One region of the Vibrio sp. B1Z05 genome, then DNA from elsewhere that is predicted to be linked to it. Evidence: predicted binding sites of a transcription regulator. Region 1 holds the regulator's gene; the other holds the start of a gene.
What was found. The regulator CRP, encoded in region 1, controls carbon source genes, mostly activating them, when cyclic AMP is high. The targets are predictions, from matches to a motif close to TGTGANNNNNNTCACA.
Positions count from the first base shown of each region.

Region 2: a site for CRP is predicted at 6,647-6,662, ahead of udp (uridine phosphorylase). Genes of this name have one in related genera too.

Region 1 covers NZ_CP130463.1:206,904-216,712, reverse strand. Annotated here, with positions in the region: gene QV280_RS01005 (ABC transporter ATP-binding protein) at 1-1,528, shown strand, start outside; gene QV280_RS01000 (TIGR02444 family protein) at 1,535-1,999, shown strand; gene QV280_RS00995 (hydrolase) at 1,992-2,972, shown strand; gene QV280_RS00990 (YheU family protein) at 2,991-3,212, shown strand; gene QV280_RS00985 (phosphoribulokinase) at 3,278-4,147, shown strand; gene crp (cAMP-activated global transcriptional regulator CRP) at 4,371-5,003, shown strand; gene QV280_RS00975 (DUF1338 domain-containing protein) at 5,091-5,888, opposite strand; gene astD (succinylglutamate-semialdehyde dehydrogenase) at 5,951-7,414, opposite strand; gene astA (arginine N-succinyltransferase) at 7,438-8,457, opposite strand; gene QV280_RS00960 (aspartate aminotransferase family protein) at 8,482-9,690, opposite strand.
Region 2 covers NZ_CP130463.1:1,041,682-1,051,490, forward strand. Annotated here, with positions in the region: gene QV280_RS04845 (1,4-dihydroxy-2-naphthoyl-CoA synthase) at 1-459, opposite strand, end outside; gene QV280_RS04850 (M48 family metalloprotease) at 681-2,117, shown strand; gene QV280_RS04855 (DUF2955 domain-containing protein) at 2,211-3,242, opposite strand; gene QV280_RS04860 (HlyD family secretion protein) at 3,232-4,422, opposite strand; gene QV280_RS04865 (DUF481 domain-containing protein) at 4,467-5,696, opposite strand; gene QV280_RS04870 (CBS domain-containing protein) at 6,052-6,468, shown strand; gene udp (uridine phosphorylase) at 6,742-7,509, shown strand; gene QV280_RS04880 (Card1-like endonuclease domain-containing protein) at 7,774-8,934, opposite strand; gene hinT (purine nucleoside phosphoramidase) at 9,155-9,505, shown strand; gene QV280_RS04890 (COG3014 family protein) at 9,532-9,809, shown strand, end outside.

The sequences.
Region 1 (9,809 bases):
GTTACTGGATGGTTTAGGTTTTTCTCAAGCGCAAATGCAATGGAACCTCACCCAGTTTTCGGGGGGTTGGCGCATGCGCTTAAACCTTGCCCAAGCACTGCTGTGTCGCTCTGATCTATTGCTACTTGATGAACCAACCAACCACTTAGATTTAGACGCGGTAATGTGGCTAGAACGTTGGCTGCAAAACTATCGAGGCACACTAGTGCTCATTTCCCATGATAGGGATTTTCTCGATCCTGTCGTGGGTCGTATCATCCATGTTGAAAACGAACAATTGAATGAGTACACAGGTAACTACTCATCATTTGAAAGCCAGCGTGCGCAAAAACTGGTCTTGCAACAAGCCATGTATCAAAAGCAACAAAAACAAGTGGCTCATATGCAAAGCTATATTGACCGCTTCCGTTATAAAGCCTCAAAAGCGCGCCAAGCACAAAGCCGTATTAAAGCCTTGGAGAAAATGGAGCAAGTGTTGCCTGCGCAATTTGATAATCCATTTAGCTTCCAGTTTCGTGAACCTGCGGCGCTGCCAAACCCAATTGTCATGATGGATCACGTATCAGCGGGTTATGACGACACGCTGATCTTAGAAAAGATTCGCTTAAACTTGGTTCCTGGTAGTCGTATTGGCCTGCTTGGCCGTAACGGAGCAGGTAAATCAACACTAATCAAATTGCTGTCTGGTGAACTGGCTTCGAAAAGCGGTGATTTTACCTACTCGCAAGGGGTAAAAATCGGTTACTTTGCTCAGCATCAATTAGAAACGCTGCATCCTGATGAAACTCCGCTACAACATTTAATGCAAATTGCACCCAAGCATACTGAACAGCAGTTGCGTGACTACCTAGGTAGCTTTGGCTTCCAAGGCGATAAAGCGCTTGATAAAGTTGCGCCTTTCTCTGGCGGTGAAAAAGCCCGTTTAGTGCTGGCGTTACTGGTGTGGCAAAAACCTAACTTGCTACTACTGGATGAGCCAACCAACCACCTTGATTTAGACATGCGCCAAGCCTTGACCATGGCTCTGCAAACCTTTGAAGGTGCCATGGTTATCGTCAGTCACGATAGGTATCTACTGCGTGCGACCACCGATGACCTTTACCTAGTTCACGACAAACAAGTTGAACCTTTTGATGGTGACTTAACCGACTACTACAAGTGGCTAACCGAGCAACAAAAAGAGATCAAAAAAGCGCAATCGAGTGATGAACCTAAATCTTCTGTGCATTCAGCGGCGGCGAAAAAAGATCAAAAACGCAAAGAAGCTGAGTTTCGTAAACTCACCGCGCCCATTCGTAAAAATATCACCGCTTTAGAAAAGAAAATGGATAAGCTCAACAAGGTGTTAGAGCAATGCGAAGAGCAACTTAGCGATACCGACCTGTATCAGGCGGAAAACAAAGCTAAACTTACTCAAGTGCTCAGCCAGCAAGCCAGTGCAAAATCGGAACTTGAGGAAGTGGAAATGGAATGGATGACAGATCAAGAAACTCTAGAAGAAATGCAACAAGAGCTGGATAACGAATAACAACGGATGGACAGCACGCCGAACCGTCTTTTGACCCTAGATAGTTTGTGGCAATTTAGTTTGCGCTACTACTGTGTGCAGGAGATCAAAGAGGCGTGCTTGCACCTGCAAAACCATTTTCACGGCAATGTAAATCTGCTGCTCACGGTAAAATGGCTTGATGAACAGCACCTCTCTTTTGCCGATTCGCAGTGGCCTAAGGTAATACAAAGCCTTGCTCGCACTGAGCCTTTATTGCTGCATTTCAGAGAGTTAAGACGAAAATCCAAAGCGCATTTACCCGAGTCTTTATATCGTGAGTCTCTACAATTTGAGTTGCAACTCGAACGCCAACAACAAGCCGATATTGTCGCGGTACTTCATCAATTGCCCCTGACAGCAGTGACTCAGCCCCACTTAATCAACGACTATTGCCGCCAACTAGGTGCGCAGCAACTCGCCGAGATATTTAATAAGCAAATTCATGATTAATCGCTTTTCTCCGCATTGGAGCATTCAAAACCCACATATCCAAACGCTCATGCCTAGGTTTATTCGTCGGCAACCTCTGTTTACTCCAGTTTGGGAAACATTAATCACCGCTGATGACGATTTTCTTGATTTGGCATGGAGTGAACACTGGCAAGCACCATCTGCGCAGAATAAGCCTATATTTATTCTCTTTCATGGTTTAGAAGGAAGTTTTAACAGCCCTTACGCTCACGGACTGATGCATGCCTTTGCCAACAAAGGCTGGCTATCAGTGATGATGCATTTTAGAGGTTGCAGCGGTAAACCGAACAAACAAGCACGAGCCTACCACTCAGGGGAAACCGAGGACGCACGCTTTTTCCTCCAGCAAATCCATCAGCGTTTTCCCAATAACCCTAAAGTCGCGGTTGGGATTTCGCTTGGCGGAAACATGCTAGTGAACTATCTCGCACGTTATAACGAACAACCTTTGGTTGATGAAGCGACCGTGATCTGTGCGCCACTGGATTTAGCCGTGTGCTCGCAACGCATTGAACAAGGCTTTAGTAAGCTCTATCAAAATTACTTACTGAACTCGTTAAAAAAACACTCATTACAAAAAATTGAGTTGCTAAAAGAAGCCATCGGCATCGATATTGATACCATCAACAATATGCGTTTGTTACATCAATTTGATAACGCAATTACTGCCCCACTGCACGGTTACATCGACGCGAAAGATTACTATACGCGATGCTCTGGACTGCCAAGGCTAAATGATATTCAAATTCCAACACATATTATTCATGCTAAGGATGACCCGTTTATGACCGATGACGTGATCCCGACATTTAAGCTAAACAGTAATCTCAACTATCATTTAGTCAATAATGGAGGGCATGTTGGCTTTGTTGGAGGGTCGCTAAGCTCTCCTCATTTTTGGTTAGAGATGGCGGTACCTAGCTTTTATGATAAATTTACGCCTCAACAATAACTTAAATAAGTATCTAGCATGATTGTACCGTGGAAAGAAATTGCCCCAGAAACACTAGAAAGCCTGATTAAAGAGTATATCCTGCGAGAAGGCACCGATTACGGAGAAGTTGAAATATCTCTTGCGGATAAAGTGGACCAAATCAAGCAACAGCTTCAACAAGGAACAGCGGTTATTGTTTACTCCGAATTACATGAAAGTATCGATATAAAAGTAAGTCATAACTCGAAACCTTTATAACACTGAAATAAGCGAGTGTTATTTGTATACTATTCATTCGCAACAAATCACAGACAAGGAAAGTCATGTCAGCTAAACATCCGATCATAGCGGTAACTGGCTCCTCTGGAGCAGGCACCACCACCACCTCTGAAGCCTTCCGTAAAATGTTCAATATGATGAACACTAAGGCGGCTTGGGTTGAAGGAGATAGCTTTCACCGCTTTACTCGCCCTGAAATGGATGTTGCTATCCGTAAAGCTAAAGAGCAAGGGCGCCACATTAGCTACTTTGGTCCTGAAGCCAATGACTTTCCCGCCCTAGAAAACTTCTTCAAGGAGTATGGCGAAAAGGGAGAAGGCAAAGTACGTCGCTACCTACACACATTTGATGAAGCGGTGCCTTACAACCAAATGCCCGGCACATTTACCCCGTGGCAAGAGCTTCCAGAAAATAGCGACGTTTTATTCTATGAAGGCTTGCACGGTGGCGTAGTGGATAGCACTTGCAACGTTGCTAAACATGTTGATTTGCTGATTGGTATGGTGCCAATAGTAAACTTGGAATGGATTCAAAAGTTTGTTCGCGATACTCGCGACCGAGGGCACTCACGAGAAGCAGTGATGGACTCGATCGTGCGTTCTATGGATGACTATTTAAACTTCATCACCCCTCAGTTTTCACGCACCCATATTAACTTTCAACGTGTACCAACGGTGGATACCTCAAATCCACTCAACGCCAAGGGCATTCCAAGCTTAGATGAAAGCTTTGTGGTGATCCGTATGCGCGGCTTTAAAAACGTCGATTTCCCCTATCTTTTAGCCATGATAGATGGCTCATTTATGTCTCGACATAACACCTTAGTTGTACCCGGCGGCAAGATGAGCTTCGCCATGGAGCTCATTATTCGACCTATATTGCAACAACTGCTAGAGACAGGAAAGATAGGCTAAGGTCCGACCTTAATCACACTCTTATTAAAGAGTGTGATTAAGGACACGCTTTTGTGTGAAAATTCAACAATGCATGACGATCAAAATCAAGAAATTTCGCTGAAAAAAAGTTACTATTCGTACTGCAAAAAATTAAACGTAGTAGCAGCAACTACACCCCTCGCCCCTTAGATGGCGATGTCTGGGGACATAATTATACTCGCTGAGAGAGGAAGATAAGAATATGGTTTTAGGTAAACCTCAAACAGATCCAACTTTAGAGTGGTTTTTGTCACATTGCCACATCCACAAATACCCTTCAAAAAGCACATTGATCCACGCTGGCGAAAAAGCGGAAACTCTTTACTACATCGTAAAAGGTTCTGTAGCAGTACTGATTAAAGATGAAGAAGGGAAAGAAATGATTCTTTCTTACCTTAACCAAGGTGATTTCATCGGTGAGCTAGGTCTTTTTGAAGACGATCAAGAGCGTACCGCATGGGTTCGTGCTAAATCTCCATGTGAGGTTGCTGAAATTTCATTCAAGAAATTCCGTCAGCTAATTCAAGTTAATCCAGACATCCTAATGCGTCTTTCTTCGCAAATGGCTAATCGTCTGCAAGTGACAAGTCAAAAAGTAGGTGACCTTGCGTTCCTAGACGTGACTGGTCGTATTGCTCAGACTCTGCTTAACCTTGCTAAACAACCTGACGCAATGACTCACCCAGACGGCATGCAAATTAAGATCACTCGTCAAGAAATTGGTCAGATCGTAGGTTGTTCTCGTGAGACTGTAGGTCGTATCTTGAAGATGCTTGAAGAGCAAAACCTGATTTCTGCACATGGTAAAACTATTGTGGTTTACGGTACTCGTTAATCAACTTTAGATTAAAATACTAAAACCGCTGTTATTCAACAGCGGTTTTTTATTGCCTGCACTTCCGATATTCCGTTGAATAACGTGTTATTTACCACTATTGGTGCTTTCAAAAATCTTATCAGCTGATGCCTCTACAAAGCCTTGATAAAGCTGGCCTTGGCTATCTTTATAACGCTTAGCAAACTCATAAAAACCACCCGGCACGCTTTGTATGCCATCGGTAAATTTAACCTCTACCTTATCGGCCATGGTCGAAGATTGTTCTAATAACACCTCTGGTGTTCCTTTTACTTCACCGCCAGAAGCATTGATGGCAAACTGCTTTTCTTGCAAAAAGGCATTCACCTCGCCCACCTCAGCAAACTGCGCTAGTTGATTAACGCTGACGGTAAAATGATTGGCTCCATAACCATGTGCGGCAACCCATGCGGCGTATTCACTCTCTTGTGCTAATTGCTGATATTGCTCAAAGCTCAAATCCCATAAGCGTCCGCCATGCAAAAAGTTAGAGCCCACAAGTTGTTGTGGATCTATTTGCTCAATCAATTGCCTGACAATGGCCTGCAATTCGTCTGAACACTGCTCTAGTTGTAATTGACTAATAAAGACTTTGGGGAAATCAGGCTGTGGGTGCTGATAGTGCTTTGCCACCAATTTTTTGGCTTTGAATACATAGTCACCACCTTCTTGATAACCAAGATCGAGAAAGGGCTGTGCTAAAACATCTAAGCCAACGGGCGAACAAGCAAAAGTTCGCAACGCAATATGATCATTAATCAAAGCTTTATCTTGCTTTAATAATTCGTGGATCACCTGCGATGATGGGCAGAGCCTGCCATTAAAATCATCCCACAACAGGTCAAATAGCTTTTGTACACCCATAACCCCTCCTTAGTTAGCCAAACGCAATTACTAGTCACACGGATTGTTAGTTGAACCGACGGTTAGTCGAACTCAATTCCCGGAGATAATGTTTCCGGTAGAATTGGCGCATCACCTTGGATAGACGCCATTGGATACGCACAATAGTCTGCGGCATAGAATGCACTCGGTCTTAAATTACCCGATGCTCCCGGCCCGCCAAATGGTGCATCGCCACTGGCTCCTGTAATAGGTCGATTGCGATTCACAATGCCTGCACGGATTTCATCTAAGAAGAATTGCCACTCTTCATCACGAGTCGAGATAAGCCCTGCTGAAAGCCCGTACTGGGTGTTATTGGCCTGCACCACTGCATCTTCAAACTGAGTAAAGCGCGCCACCTGCAACAGTGGCCCAAAGTATTCTTCATCCGGTAAGTCAGCAATAGCACTCACCTCTAAAATCGTCGGCGAAATAAACGCATCATTGAGCAACTGCCCATCAAGTAATGGTTTAGCACCAAGCTCTATTAAAGATTGTTTAGCTGCAATAATTTGCCCAGCGGCAGTTCGAGAGATCAATGTCCCCATAAAAGGTTGAGACTGAGCAAACGGCTGATCCATTTTCAGCTTCTTAGTCACCTCAACAAGACGAGCGATAAGAGCGTCTCCAGCCTCACCTACGGGTATATACAAACGCCTTGCACAGGTACAGCGCTGACCGGCACTGATAAACGCAGATTGGATTATGGTGTGTACAGCAGCATCTAATTCACCAAACTGCTCACTGACAATAAGAGGGTTATTGCCTCCCATTTCTAGCGCTAACATTTTATCCGGCTGCCCCGCAAATTGACGATGCAGAATATGCCCAGTATTAGCACTGCCGGTAAACAGTAGACCATCTATTTGCGTCGACTCCGCCAGCGCTATTCCCGTTTCTTTAGCGCCCTGCACCAAATTGATAACGCCAGCAGGCAGTCCCGCTTGATACCAAAGTTTGATGGCTAATTCGCCACATAACGGCGTGAGATCGGACGGTTTAAATACAACGCTATTCCCTGCCAATAAAGCAGGAACAATATGTCCATTTGGCAGATGAACAGGGAAATTATAAGGCCCAAAGACCGCCAATACACCTAACGGGCGATGCTGTAGCGTGACATCATTTCCCGCAACTTGTTTATGCTGGGTACCGGTTCTTTGATGATAGGACTTAATTGACAGGGCAATTTTTCCCGCCATCGCCGCTGCTTCGGTGCGTGTTTCCCATAAAGGTTTGCCCGTCTCTTTCGCCACAGTTTCAGCAATAAGCTCAGCGTTTTCTTTCACTAACTCAGCAAATCGCACCATGATTTGTTCTCGCTCAGCATAGGGACGCTTCTTCCAGCTAATAAAAGCATGTCGCGCACTGGACACCGCCAGCTCAACCTGCCCTTTACTAGCCGCATGCCCCTGCCAAATCACTTCACTGTTATAGGGAGATAAAGAGCAAATTTCATCACCTTGTCCTGAAATCCACTCACCGGCTATAAAATGCGTTTGCATACGATTCATCCTTGTTATTCGAGTTATACAGCGGCCATGCGAACCCAGTCGCCCACTTCAACTTGAAGGGCTTTGGCAACTTTAGGGCTAATGATGACGGTTTGGCTTGCTGCATCAAATGCAGCTTGTTGAGCGACGGCTCGGAAATGTTCAAACGAGGTATTACAAATCAGATAGTTAGTCGAACTGCCATGTTCGGCAATCGACACCTTAGCTCGAAAAGAATGGCGCACAGTATCGATATTACGCAGGTCACACTCTACCGTTGGTCCCGCATCAAAAATATCGACATAATCCCGACAAGTGAACCCTTCATTTTCCAGTAGCTTCAAGGCAGGGCGAGTATTGTCGTGTACCTGACCGATAACCGCTTGCGCCTCTTTACTCAACAGGTTGATATAGATGGGCAGCTTAGGCATCAAATCGGCAATAAAGCCCTTTTTACCTATCCCTGTCAGGTAATCGGCCATCGTAAAGTCGATGGAAAAGAAGTGTTCTTGCAACCAATCCCAAAATGGCGAGTTGCCCTTATCATCAGAGACTCCGCGCATTTCAGCAAAGATGGTTTTAGAGAAGCGATGTGGATGCTCTGCTAACATAAGAAGGCGAGATTTAGACATTAGGCGGCCGTTGAGACCGCCTCGAAATTTAGGGCGTAAAAACAAGCTGCAGATTTCACTACAACCTGTGTAGTTGTTGCCAAACGTTAAGAGTTTGACCACATTATTGACCCCTAGCTTTGGCGAGGAATGCACCACCTTACTGATGTGGTAAGAGTAAAAAGGCACATCCCAACCAACAGACGCTTCAATGGCAGTAGTACCTGCTACTTCACCGGTATCGCAATCAACCCCAACCATCAAATAGCCTTCGTCACCCGGTTGGGTAACGTCTGGTTTTGAAAAGCTATTGACCGAATGCTCGATTCTATTTTGCAATAACTCTTCATTGACGGGCAAAGAAGTAAAACCGTGACCAGACTCTTCTGCACATAAATACAGAGCCTCATTATCATCCTTGAAAATTGGGCGTACTACCAACATCTGACTATCCTCCCTGATAGAAAGCTAGGCGTTATATAATTTTGCTACTGCTGCTTCGAAGCGTTTAAGTCCTTGTGTAATTTCTTCTGTCGTGATCACGAGTGAAGGCGTAAAGCGAACCACATTTGCTCCAGCAACTAACACCAGTAGTCCCTCTTCACCTGCCGCAACTAATACGTCACGAGCTCGGCCTTTCCAGTTGTCATTAAGTTCAGCGCCCAGTAGTAGCCCTTTACCTCTAAATTCAGCAAACATTGGATACTTAGCATTGATGCGCTCAAGCTCGGCACGGAAAATAGCTTCACGATCTTTCACACCTTGCAGAACTTCAGGCTGTGAAATGTGATTGACTACCGCTTCTGCGACAGCACACGCCAATGGGTTACCGCCATAAGTAGAACCATGAGTGCCCACTTTGAAATGCTGCGCTAGCTTATCGGTGGTTAACATAGCGCCGATAGGAAAACCGCCACCTAACGATTTAGCTGTACTCAAGATATCAGGTGTCACACCTAATCCTTGGTAAGCATAGAAATCACCTGTACGACCATTACCTGTTTGAACTTCATCAAAAATCAGTAGTGCATTGTGCTTATCACACAGTTCACGCACTGTTTGTGCAAACTCTGGCTGTGGCGAAATAATGCCACCTTCGCCTTGTAGAGGCTCCATCATCACCGCACAAGTTTCGTCAGATATTGCAGCTTTGAAGGCTTCGATATCGTTGTAAGGAATATGCTCAATATCACCAGGCTTAGGACCAAAACCATCAGAGTAAGCGGCTTGTCCACCCACGGTCACAGTAAAGAAAGTTCGACCATGAAAACCTTGATTAAAAGCGATGATTTTTGATTTTTGACTACCAAACTCATCGGCAGCGTAACGGCGTGCCAATTTTAAAGCGGCTTCGTTCGCTTCTGCGCCTGAGTTAGCAAAAAAGACTTTATCAGCAAAGCTCAATTGAACCAGTTTCTTACCTAATCGAAGTGCCGGTTCGTTGGTCATGACATTACTTAGGTGCCATAACTTATTGGCTTGCTCAGATAAGGCTTCAACCATGATTGGATGACAGTGCCCTAAACAGCTCACCGCAATCCCACCCGCAAAATCAATGTATTCGTTGTCCTGCTGATCCCAGACTCGCGCACCTTGCCCTCGAACAGGAATAACCGCCATTGGGTTATAGCAAGGAATCATTACTTCATCGAAGTCTTTACGCGTTACATCTGTCATATCCATCACTCCTTTATGCATTTTCCCTGCAACGGTAAAATTCGTTATTTATGCATTGCAGAAGACTTTTCGTCTATATAGGCATTGTATTAACAAGTTATTAACTATTTCAAGCTAAA
Region 2 (9,809 bases), 830 kb from region 1:
AACGTGTAAGCTGTGACCGCCACCTACCGCCCAGCCCGGTACAACGGCAATTACCACCTTAGGCATGAAGCGGATTAAGCGTTGCACTTCAAGAATATGCAAACGTCCCATACGCGCTACATCAGCAACGTTTTCACCATCACCTTCGTATTTGTAACCATCTTTACCGCGAATACGCTGATCGCCACCAGAAGAAAACGACCATTGGCCTTTTTTCGATGGACCATTCCCAGTCAGTAATACACAACCTACATCCGACCACTGACGAGCATGATCTAAAGCGGTATACAGTTCATCGACAGTGCGGGGACGAAAAGCATTTAAACAGTCAGGACGGTCAAAAGCGATACGTACCGTTCCCTGAGTTTTGCTTCTATGATAAGTAATATCTTCAAAGTCAAAGCCAGGTACAAGGTCCCATAAATCAGCGTCAAATATATCTTGGTTAGTGTCGGTCATGATAAATCTCATTAGGTGTTTCTTTTAGGCTAGGAATTTGCGCAGTGTGAGTCAACACGCGCCTATGAATTGTTAGATCTTTTTATCATTACGGTCGTTTATTTGTGCAATTTGATGGCATTTAAAGCGGACTTGGAAAAATAGTGCGTTGATTAACTATTTGAAAGCTGTAGTTTTGTTATCATTGATGCATATGCGATAAGTTTTAAGTCAAGGATGATATGAAAAAGGACATAACAAAAAATACCCTGCGAAACGGTATTTTAACGGTACTCAGTTTAGGTTTAACTGCTTGTAGTGTGAGCACTGATTACGATAAACAGATTGGTGCTGAGAACGCGGCGCTAGTAGAAGTGCAAATGGGCACTTACGACAAACATAAAATGGAAGCCTACGTGCAGCAAATTGGTGCACGTTTGGTCAGCCATATCGACAATCCTGAATTTGAATTTCATTTTAAAATTGTCGATGACGCTACGCCAAATGCCTTTGCGTTGCCGGGCGGTTATATCTTTGTCTCTCGCGGCTTACTTAGCCTAGTTAATAGTGAAGATGAACTGGCCTGTGTAATGGCGCATGAAATTATCCATGTCACCGAACGTCATGGCGTGAAGCAGATGAAATCAGGGATCTTACCGGGCATTGTGGAACTGCCGGGCAATATTGTCGGTGGCGTTATCAATGAAGATTTGGGTAATCTTATTAATGCTCCTATCTCAGCAGGCAACCATTTGTTGATGGCAGGCTACAGTCGCAGTCATGAAAGTGACGCGGATAGATTAGGCATAGATTTAGCAGCAAAAGCGGGCTATGAACCGTTAGCGATGAACAGTATTTTAGAGCGCTTAAATCGAACCGTAGAGATACAAACTAAAAAAGCCTCAGAGCGCAGTTATTTTGATTCTCACCCGTACACGCCCGATCGTATAGCGGATGTAAACAAAGAAGCTAAAAAGCTAACCGTTGCGCAAATCTCACCGATTCACAAAGACTTTGTTTCGCAAATTGATGGATTATTAGTGGGGCAAAACCCGAGTAAAGGTGTGTTTCGTGAGCAACTGTTTTTGCAACCGGATCTGAAGTTTGCCATTGATTTCCCTGAGCAATGGACGACGTTAAATCAAGCTTCTATCGTGGCTGCGGTCGATAAAGAACAAGATGCAGCTGTGGTATTCAGCCTTGCATCCAATGAGTTTAGCGCCAAAGAACATGCCATACGCTTTCAAAACGAGCTGAAACGACGCTACCAAATGGAGCTTAGTATTGACGAGCAACCATTAGCGTGGGGGCACTCTATCTATAGCGTAACCTTGACCAATGATAAAAAAGATCAAAAAAGCTATATGACTCGAGGTTGGGTCAACTTAGGTGTAGATACCTACCAGATAGTGACTATTGCCAGTGAGGATAAGAAAAAATCAGCCGATAATAGCGCGTACTCTTTTCGCCCTATAACCAAGCAAGAGCTTGCTTCTATGACACAACTCGAGCTGAAAGTAGTTAAGGCGAAAGAGGGGCAAACCTTAGAAGCACTGCTGGCTGAAAATCACAGTAAACGTTCTATTGAACTATTGGCGGTGATGAACGCACTGGATGAAAATCAACGTCTTACAAACAACGAGCAAGTTAAGGTGGTGGTAGAAGCGCCTTATCAATAACACTCTGTTTTGAGTTCTTCTTTAGTAAAAAACGAATAGAACAGCAACAGACAAAGGCTCTTTGTTTGTTGCTGCTGTTGTTCTAGCGGTGCTTTATGCTTTTTGCTTAAACCAAAAAGTATCAAGTACCCGCAGCGCAACCACGATGTACAGTATGGCTAATGAGATAAATAGAATCCTTGATACTAAGGCGCTCATAAAGTCAGAATCCGCCCCCATATTGCCATTAATCAACACGATAATGCAGGTCATTGCTGAGCCGTAATATTGACCTCGTGGGTTTGCCGAAAAGATATTCATGCCCATGAATAACGCAATGCCAAACATCAACAAGATAAAGAACACAAATAAAGGCGTAGCCACTAACGCCCAATAAAAGACTAAGGCCACAACGCCGCCTAATATTGTCGAAATTAGAGAATTTCTCCCCGCTTCTTTACCTGCGCTTAGTTCTGGTTTCATGGTAAACATGGCGGCAAACACCATAGTGAGCAGTAAATCTGTACGAGCAAACGAAATACAAAACGCGGCAATAGGAAAGGCTACTAAGGTGCTTTTTAGTGCTAGCTTGGCGGCGATTGGCACGTAACTGTTGTTTAATTTTGCTGGTGGCGGAAACGGCGCTTTATTGGGGTCAGGCAATACATAATGTATGCTGAAAACAAACAAAATGGCCGCCCAGGCTGAGGCGACAAAGCCCAAAGAAAAGCCGATCGCCAGACCTTCTGACATAGTGCTGAGCATGGGCAGTATGAGCATGGATAACATCAGCATTAACGTTAGCCAAAATGAACCGCCACGGTTTAGGTAGTAATAAATATAAAACAGCGAAATAAACAGCAACAGTAAAAATATAATCGGAAACTTGATCAGTAAAACCGAAAATAACAAACCGAAACAAAAGCCTTTAACGGTATTAAATAGGGCATTGACCAAAGCTATTGGCGTCATTTGTGGCAAAGGCATAGACAGTAATAGAGTGGTGAATATGGGGAACAAAAATGCCAATGGCCAGTTAAAGGTGTAAGCAAGGGTGGCAGAGGCGGCAACCCCTACCGCAAAGCGCAATTGCCGCACCATAGCTGGATTATGTTTGAGGGTAAGAAACGCGCTGCTAGTAAACATACGACAGCCAGCTAATTAGGTTAATGTACCCTTTCGCAATGCCGTTGAGTAGCAGGTTATCACTGGTATAAAACTGCACATCGGCTTGTCCTCCTACGCGACGTAACCCTTGCGGGATATCTTCTTCAAAGGAAATAGTGACAGGGAAACGCTGTGGATCTCTTAACCAACCAGAGGTGGATTTGACGGAGACCAAACCGCCGATGGCATCATTTGAACCACTGGCAACGGCAAAGCCAATGCTACGCACGCTGCCTTTATAGATTTTCCCCGGAGTAATATCCAGTGAGATGTCGACCGGGTCGCCGATGTTGAGGTTAGCTAAGTTGTTTTCTTTGAGGTTGGCTTCAATCCATATGTCGTCGGCATCAACAAAAGTCATGATAGGTGAGCCTGCTTTGGCGTAATGCCCAATATCAATTTGTAAGTTGGTGATTCCGCCCGTTGTTGGAGCAAAAATTTCGGTGCGGCTGAGATCAAGCTGTGCCTGCCTTAACTTCGCCATAGCCGTCCTGACTCTTGGGTTAGCTTCACCTTCTGCGCCGAGCGATTGCTTTGCTTTGTCTAGGTTGGCTTCTGCAATTCGTAACTGCGCTCTAGCTTGCTTGATGGCGGCGCGCGCCTTATCGCCATCAGATTTTGAATAGAGCTTGCGCTGCTCTAGCTCAAATACGCGCGCACTTTGCACGTTGACGTGCTCTAAGTTGGTTTGCGCTTCTACTAAACTTGCTTGAGCGGTGACCACATTCGCCATACCTGCGCCAATTTCTTGCCCAGCAATTTCCACTTCAGATTGAGCCAGTTCTACATTCAGCTCATAGTCAGAAGGGTCAATTTTAAATAAGGAAGTGCCACGTTGTACAATTTGGTCTTGAGCTACATTGACATCTAGTATTCTGCCGGGGACTTGAGCGGCAATCGGGATCACATAGGCTTGCACGCGAGCTTGGTCAGTCCATGGCGTATGTCTATCGGCAAATAGGTACCAAGTAAAGATTAGTGCCACCAAAGTAAATACGTAACGAGTGAGCTTTCTCACTGGATCGTGTGGTTCGCTAGTGTCGGGCTCTACGGGATCATTTTTGCTGTTATCCGCACTGCTGTCTTGTTTTGCCACTTCAGTTGGTGGGCTGTTTTCAATTGGCTCTTCGTTGTCCGTTTCGGTTTTCTGGTTAGTCATGATTACCTCATAAATCCATTTTAGGTAAGTTTAAATTGGTTTGTTTAAAATTCGTATTCAATACCAACGGTAAATAAAACATCCGTTGATTGTGGCTGCACACCCTCTTCATTCGCAATCGGGTTGGCGGTGTTATCGATAACGGCGATCAGCGCCAAGTCAAAATCGTTAATCAGTTCAATATCAAAGCCTGATTCAATGCGTTGAATAAATTGACCACTTTGTTCGTTGACCACTTTGGCGTCATAGATAAATACGTATTCAATATCCGAGGTGATGTCATATTCAAAATCTAAACCAAAGGCTAGAGCAGGAGAGAGTACGTTTCGTTCTTCGCCGGGCTCGACATTGATAAATTGTGTCCTTTGAATACTCGGGCCCATATACACTTCAAGATCCATGCCTTTGATATCGATCACTTCATAGCCTGCGGCCACCCCGATAGAGGTTTGATATTTGATGTTACGAAATTCATCTAAAATCAAGTCGTAGTTAGGCAGAGTAAAGTAGAGCTTGTGTGAATAAAAATAGTCGTATTTGGCGGTAAATCTATGGTTATCTTCGGTGGTAATGGTTTGCTCTGTGTTGGCGTCGCGCACTTCTTCGTAAATGCCACGATAGGTCACCTGAAAACGGCCAGTGGTGATTAAGTAGCGCAGGTCAGCGCTGGCGTAATAATCGAAACTCTCGGTATTGCCTGACTTAAAGTTAAGTCCGGCACTGATTTCGCCTATCCATAAACTGTCACCACTTTTAATTGAGGGGGTGATGGAAAGAATATTTTCTCTAGGGTAAGTAATGGCCGGTTGCTCGCGCACATAGACACTTTTTTCATCAATTACGATGTGACCTTCAATAATCGCGCCACTGAGAAAACGCACTTGCATGATGTGTTTGGTGCGTAATTCTCGAATGTCAGACATTTTGATTTTATGGATACCTACTTCATCACTATCAAATTCAACGCGCTCGTCGTACATCGCTATGATATCGCCGCCTAACACTTCTCCTTTGTTTACTACAATCCAATCAAATCTCGAGGAATCCATAGGGATTTCAACCCACCATCTGCCGGAACTTTGCTTTACGGTGTCGTTCGGGCTTGTCTGTGGCACAGTGGTTTCTGCATTGTCTATTGGCGATGAGATGGATTCTCGATCAGGTAATTGAATAGGAAGAGGTTCAGAGGCAAGCACTGCTTCATCAGCACTGCTAGGAAAAGCCCACATAGCGCTAATAAGGAAACTAAGTATTAAGAGTGAAGTTCTTGTCATAACCAAAACAAATCCGTTTGCTTCATTAAAAAGTAGTCGATTTTTCTTTAAAAAACAGTGGCTTTGAGGTTTTTTAACAAAAAATGTAATCTGAAGCAGCAAATTAAGTCTTGAGGTGGGTTTACTGCGTATAAAGGGAGGTTATGTATTCGCGTTGGGCTAAGGCTTTTTAATATGGAGACAGAATTTGTGGCTATTTTTTTGCAAATTGACCTAGGAAATATCAATGACAATAGGCAATAGAGGCATTGATTGGAATATCTGATTGATGAAATAGAGAAAAACAATTTAGTAAATTTGCAAATATGGTCGACACTTAAAGCATAGCGTGGCATTACCTGTTAAGGAGTACAGTATGCAGCCATTAAAAGTTAAAGATTATATGGATCATCAATCGGTGACCTTCACCCCGGATATGTCGTTATCGGTCGCATTAAAAAAAGTATTAAATTCTGCTCATCTAGGTGGGCCTGTGATTGACAGTAATGAACAAGTAGTCGGGTTTTTATCAGAGCAAGATTTGCTCGATAAACTGATTAAGGTCAGCTATCACTGTCAAGACACACACATCGTCAGTGATTGTATGTACAAAGAGGTGCTGTCGGTTTCACCAGATACTTCTATTATTGCACTGGCAGATATGATGAAGGTAGGCAAACCTAAAGTTTATCCGGTGATTGATAACGGTAAGCTGGTGGGCATAATTTCTCGTAGTGATGTTTTGAGGGCTGTGGGTGCATCCATTGATGCATGCTTTAAAAATCCGATATAACGCTTTTTACTTTATTACCATCGTGTACTTTCATCACATGGCTTATTTTATAAAGTGACATGCTGCTAGCCTCGACTTGTTCGAGGCTTTTGTTTGTAAGCCATTTACAAATGAAATAGCACTTAGTGTGATGGCAATCGTTTAACCTTGAAACGGCTAGGGTTTGCAACGTAAAACATGTGAATCCAATCACAATAGGCTAGAGTGACTTTATTTACAGTGAATCACTATAAGAGTGACCCTTAACTGTGACGGCATTAGAAGGATATTTTCATGACAACTGAACAAAACGTATTTCATCTTGGTGTAAATAAGAATGACCTGCAGGGCGCAACATTAGCGATTATCCCCGGAGACCCTGATCGTGTGAAGCGCATTGCTGAAGGTATGCAAAATCCTCAATTTCTTGCCAGTCACCGTGAGTACACTGTGTATTTAGCCGAGCTTGCAGGACACAAGGTTGTGGTGTGTTCAACGGGTATCGGCGGCCCATCTACCTCTATTGCAGTTGAAGAATTAGCCCAGCTTGGCGTGGACACCTTTTTGCGCGTAGGCACCACAGGGGCGATTCAGCCTGATGTAAATGTCGGCGATATGATAGTGACCACAGCATCGGTGCGTTTAGATGGTGCGAGTTTGCACTTTGCGCCTATGGAGTTTCCTGCGGTGTCTGATTTTAATATCGCGTTAGCCATGAAAGAAGCGGCGGTAAGTGAAAACGCCACCGTCCATACTGGGGTAACCGCATCGAGCGATACTTTTTATCCGGGCCAAGAGCGTTACGATACCTTTAGCGGACGCGTCGTGAAGCGATTCCAAGGTTCCATGCAGGAATGGCAAGATATGGGTGTGCTTAATTTTGAAATGGAATCAGCAACCTTATTAACCATGTGTGCTAGTTCTGGTTTGCGAGCGGGCTGTGTTGCCGGTGTGATCATTAATCGTACGCAGCAAGAAATCCCTGAGCAAAGCAAAATGAAAGAAATTGAAGCTTTGTCTATCCGCACGGTTATTGAAGCGGCGCGACGTGTCTTGAGCTAGTAATACCAATCGTACTAAATAACTGGTCATTCTAGCTTGTTAAAATGCTCGATAACGGCGTTAGAATTTTTGATTGTAGAATAACTACTTATCGAAAAATTCTGCCTTGTTCTCGAGCATTTTTCCTACGCCAGTTCTGATCACTTACTTAGTGTGATTGGTATAAGATCAATATTGAATCATTAAAAAACCCCAGCTAAAGTTCCAGCTGGGGTTTTTATTTACGGGTGTTTGGTCAACTTATTTGGCCAATAAAGTTATTGATTAAATAACGTCGATGCCACCGGCTTGAATCAACCACTCTTTCAAGTGTCGTTTCAAATCTTTCAGCTCTTCAGGGCCAATCAATCCTAGCCCTAAATCCATTGCGCGAGTGATATCGTTGTAACGTAGCGGTCTAAAGCTTACCAGCATGGCTCTTGCTTGCAATCCACCAAGTAAGTCGCGAAGAGATTCTAGTTTGTACAGAGTATCGTCGCCATCGTCACGCATGCCTTTGGTTTTACACTCAATGATGTGCAGTTTGTTGTTCACCACAGTGGCCACATCAAGCTCATTTCGCACTTCTTTTTCACCAATTTTACGTGTGACTTGTACGTTCAAAGAACAATCTTGAATGGTGCTAAGCTCTTTTTCTACCGACTTGATTTGGGTGTGCACGTAAGACTCAAGCCATTCGCCGTTGGAGAAGCGACGAGCTTGCTCTGAGCGAAACACTAAGATGCCGTCATGGTAGGTTGCCAGTTCTGCATCCACCAAATCTTGTAGCAAAATATTCAGCTCTCGATAGCCTTGTTGTTTTTCAGACAGGGCAACATCAAGTTTTTGTTCTTTACGGCAAGTAGTGGCTAAGAAGTTTAAGGTAGCAAGGCCTGGACCTAATTCAAGCGCGTGACTGGCCCATTTTTCACAGATTTTCAGCAATGAACTGTCAATTTGAATCGCTTCATTAGGATCAGGGAATTGTGCTTGAGCGCCAAAAATAGTGAGATAATCAGCAATCGTGATGCGGTCTTGAACTTGCACGTCTTGCAGGCTATTTGGATACAGCCAACTTAATCTATCGCTGTTAGGCTCAACCACAAAAATTGGCCACTTGTAGCTGCGTACAACTTCATAAACTGAGAGTAAACGGTGGCGAAGGCCGCAGCTGGCATTAAGTTTTATTTCTTCACCAGAGACAACAAGACGCTCGGCTAACTGATTGATTTCTCTTTTTATTATCGCAGTATCTGAAACATTTGAGATTTCAAAAAACTCGCTTTTGATGCCTCGCATATCAAGTACTATGCTGAGCTTATCGAACATAGGTTTTTGTGTTGAGTCGCCGATAAATATACTGTGGCGACATGAAGCTCTATCATCGAGTAAAGGGGTAACGAGTCTGATCGGATCTTTATCGATAATACCAAGTTGAATTGGCATACAGTGTCCTTCTTGTTCACTTTTAGAGTTCGTAGATACGAATGCGCTTGATATCTTATCTCTTAAAGATGAGGCGGGCGTCTAAAAATTGTGGTTGTTTGAACTAATATTAGTTTTCATTTTTAAAATTACATTCTTTATTTTTAAGCATTTAGAACGTTGCATTTGTGCAGGTCATGATGCAATCTTTAACTATCTATAAAACAGACCAGAGTAAACCATGGCTGAAGAAACTATTTTTAGTAAAATCATACGTCAAGAGATAGAAACGGACCTTGTTTATCAAGATGATCTTGTGACTGCATTTCGCGATATCAACCCTCGTGCTCCATCACATATCCTAATTATTCCAAATCATGTTATCCCTACGGTTAATGATGCTACCGAAGCCGATGAGCGTGCCTTAGGTCGCCTTTTTACTGTAGCGGCTAAACTGGCGAAAGAAGAAGGCATTGCAGAAGACGGCTATCGCTTGATCGTCAATTGTAATTCTTTTGGTGGACAGGAGGTTTACCATATTCATATGCACCTTGTGGGTGGAAAGCCGCTAGGTCCAATGCTGGTCGATTAATGTTATCAGTCAATAAAACGTGCCGTATGGCATTGGTAGTGATGGGCAGTGTGGTGATTACCGCCTGTTCTTCGCTATCTGCAGGTAATCTGTTTAGTACCTATAGCGCACAAAATAAACCTGTTTATCAAGAAGTTAAGCAAGGTAATTACGTCGAAGCTCAGCAAAAGCTACCGGATTATCAAGCGGGCGACATCCTAGATAATATGGAAAAAGGGCGAGTGAACTTCCTTGCCTCGGCTTATCCTGCCAGTAAAACCTCTTTTGAACTCAGTGATAAAGCGGTGCGTAAGTGGCAAGATCA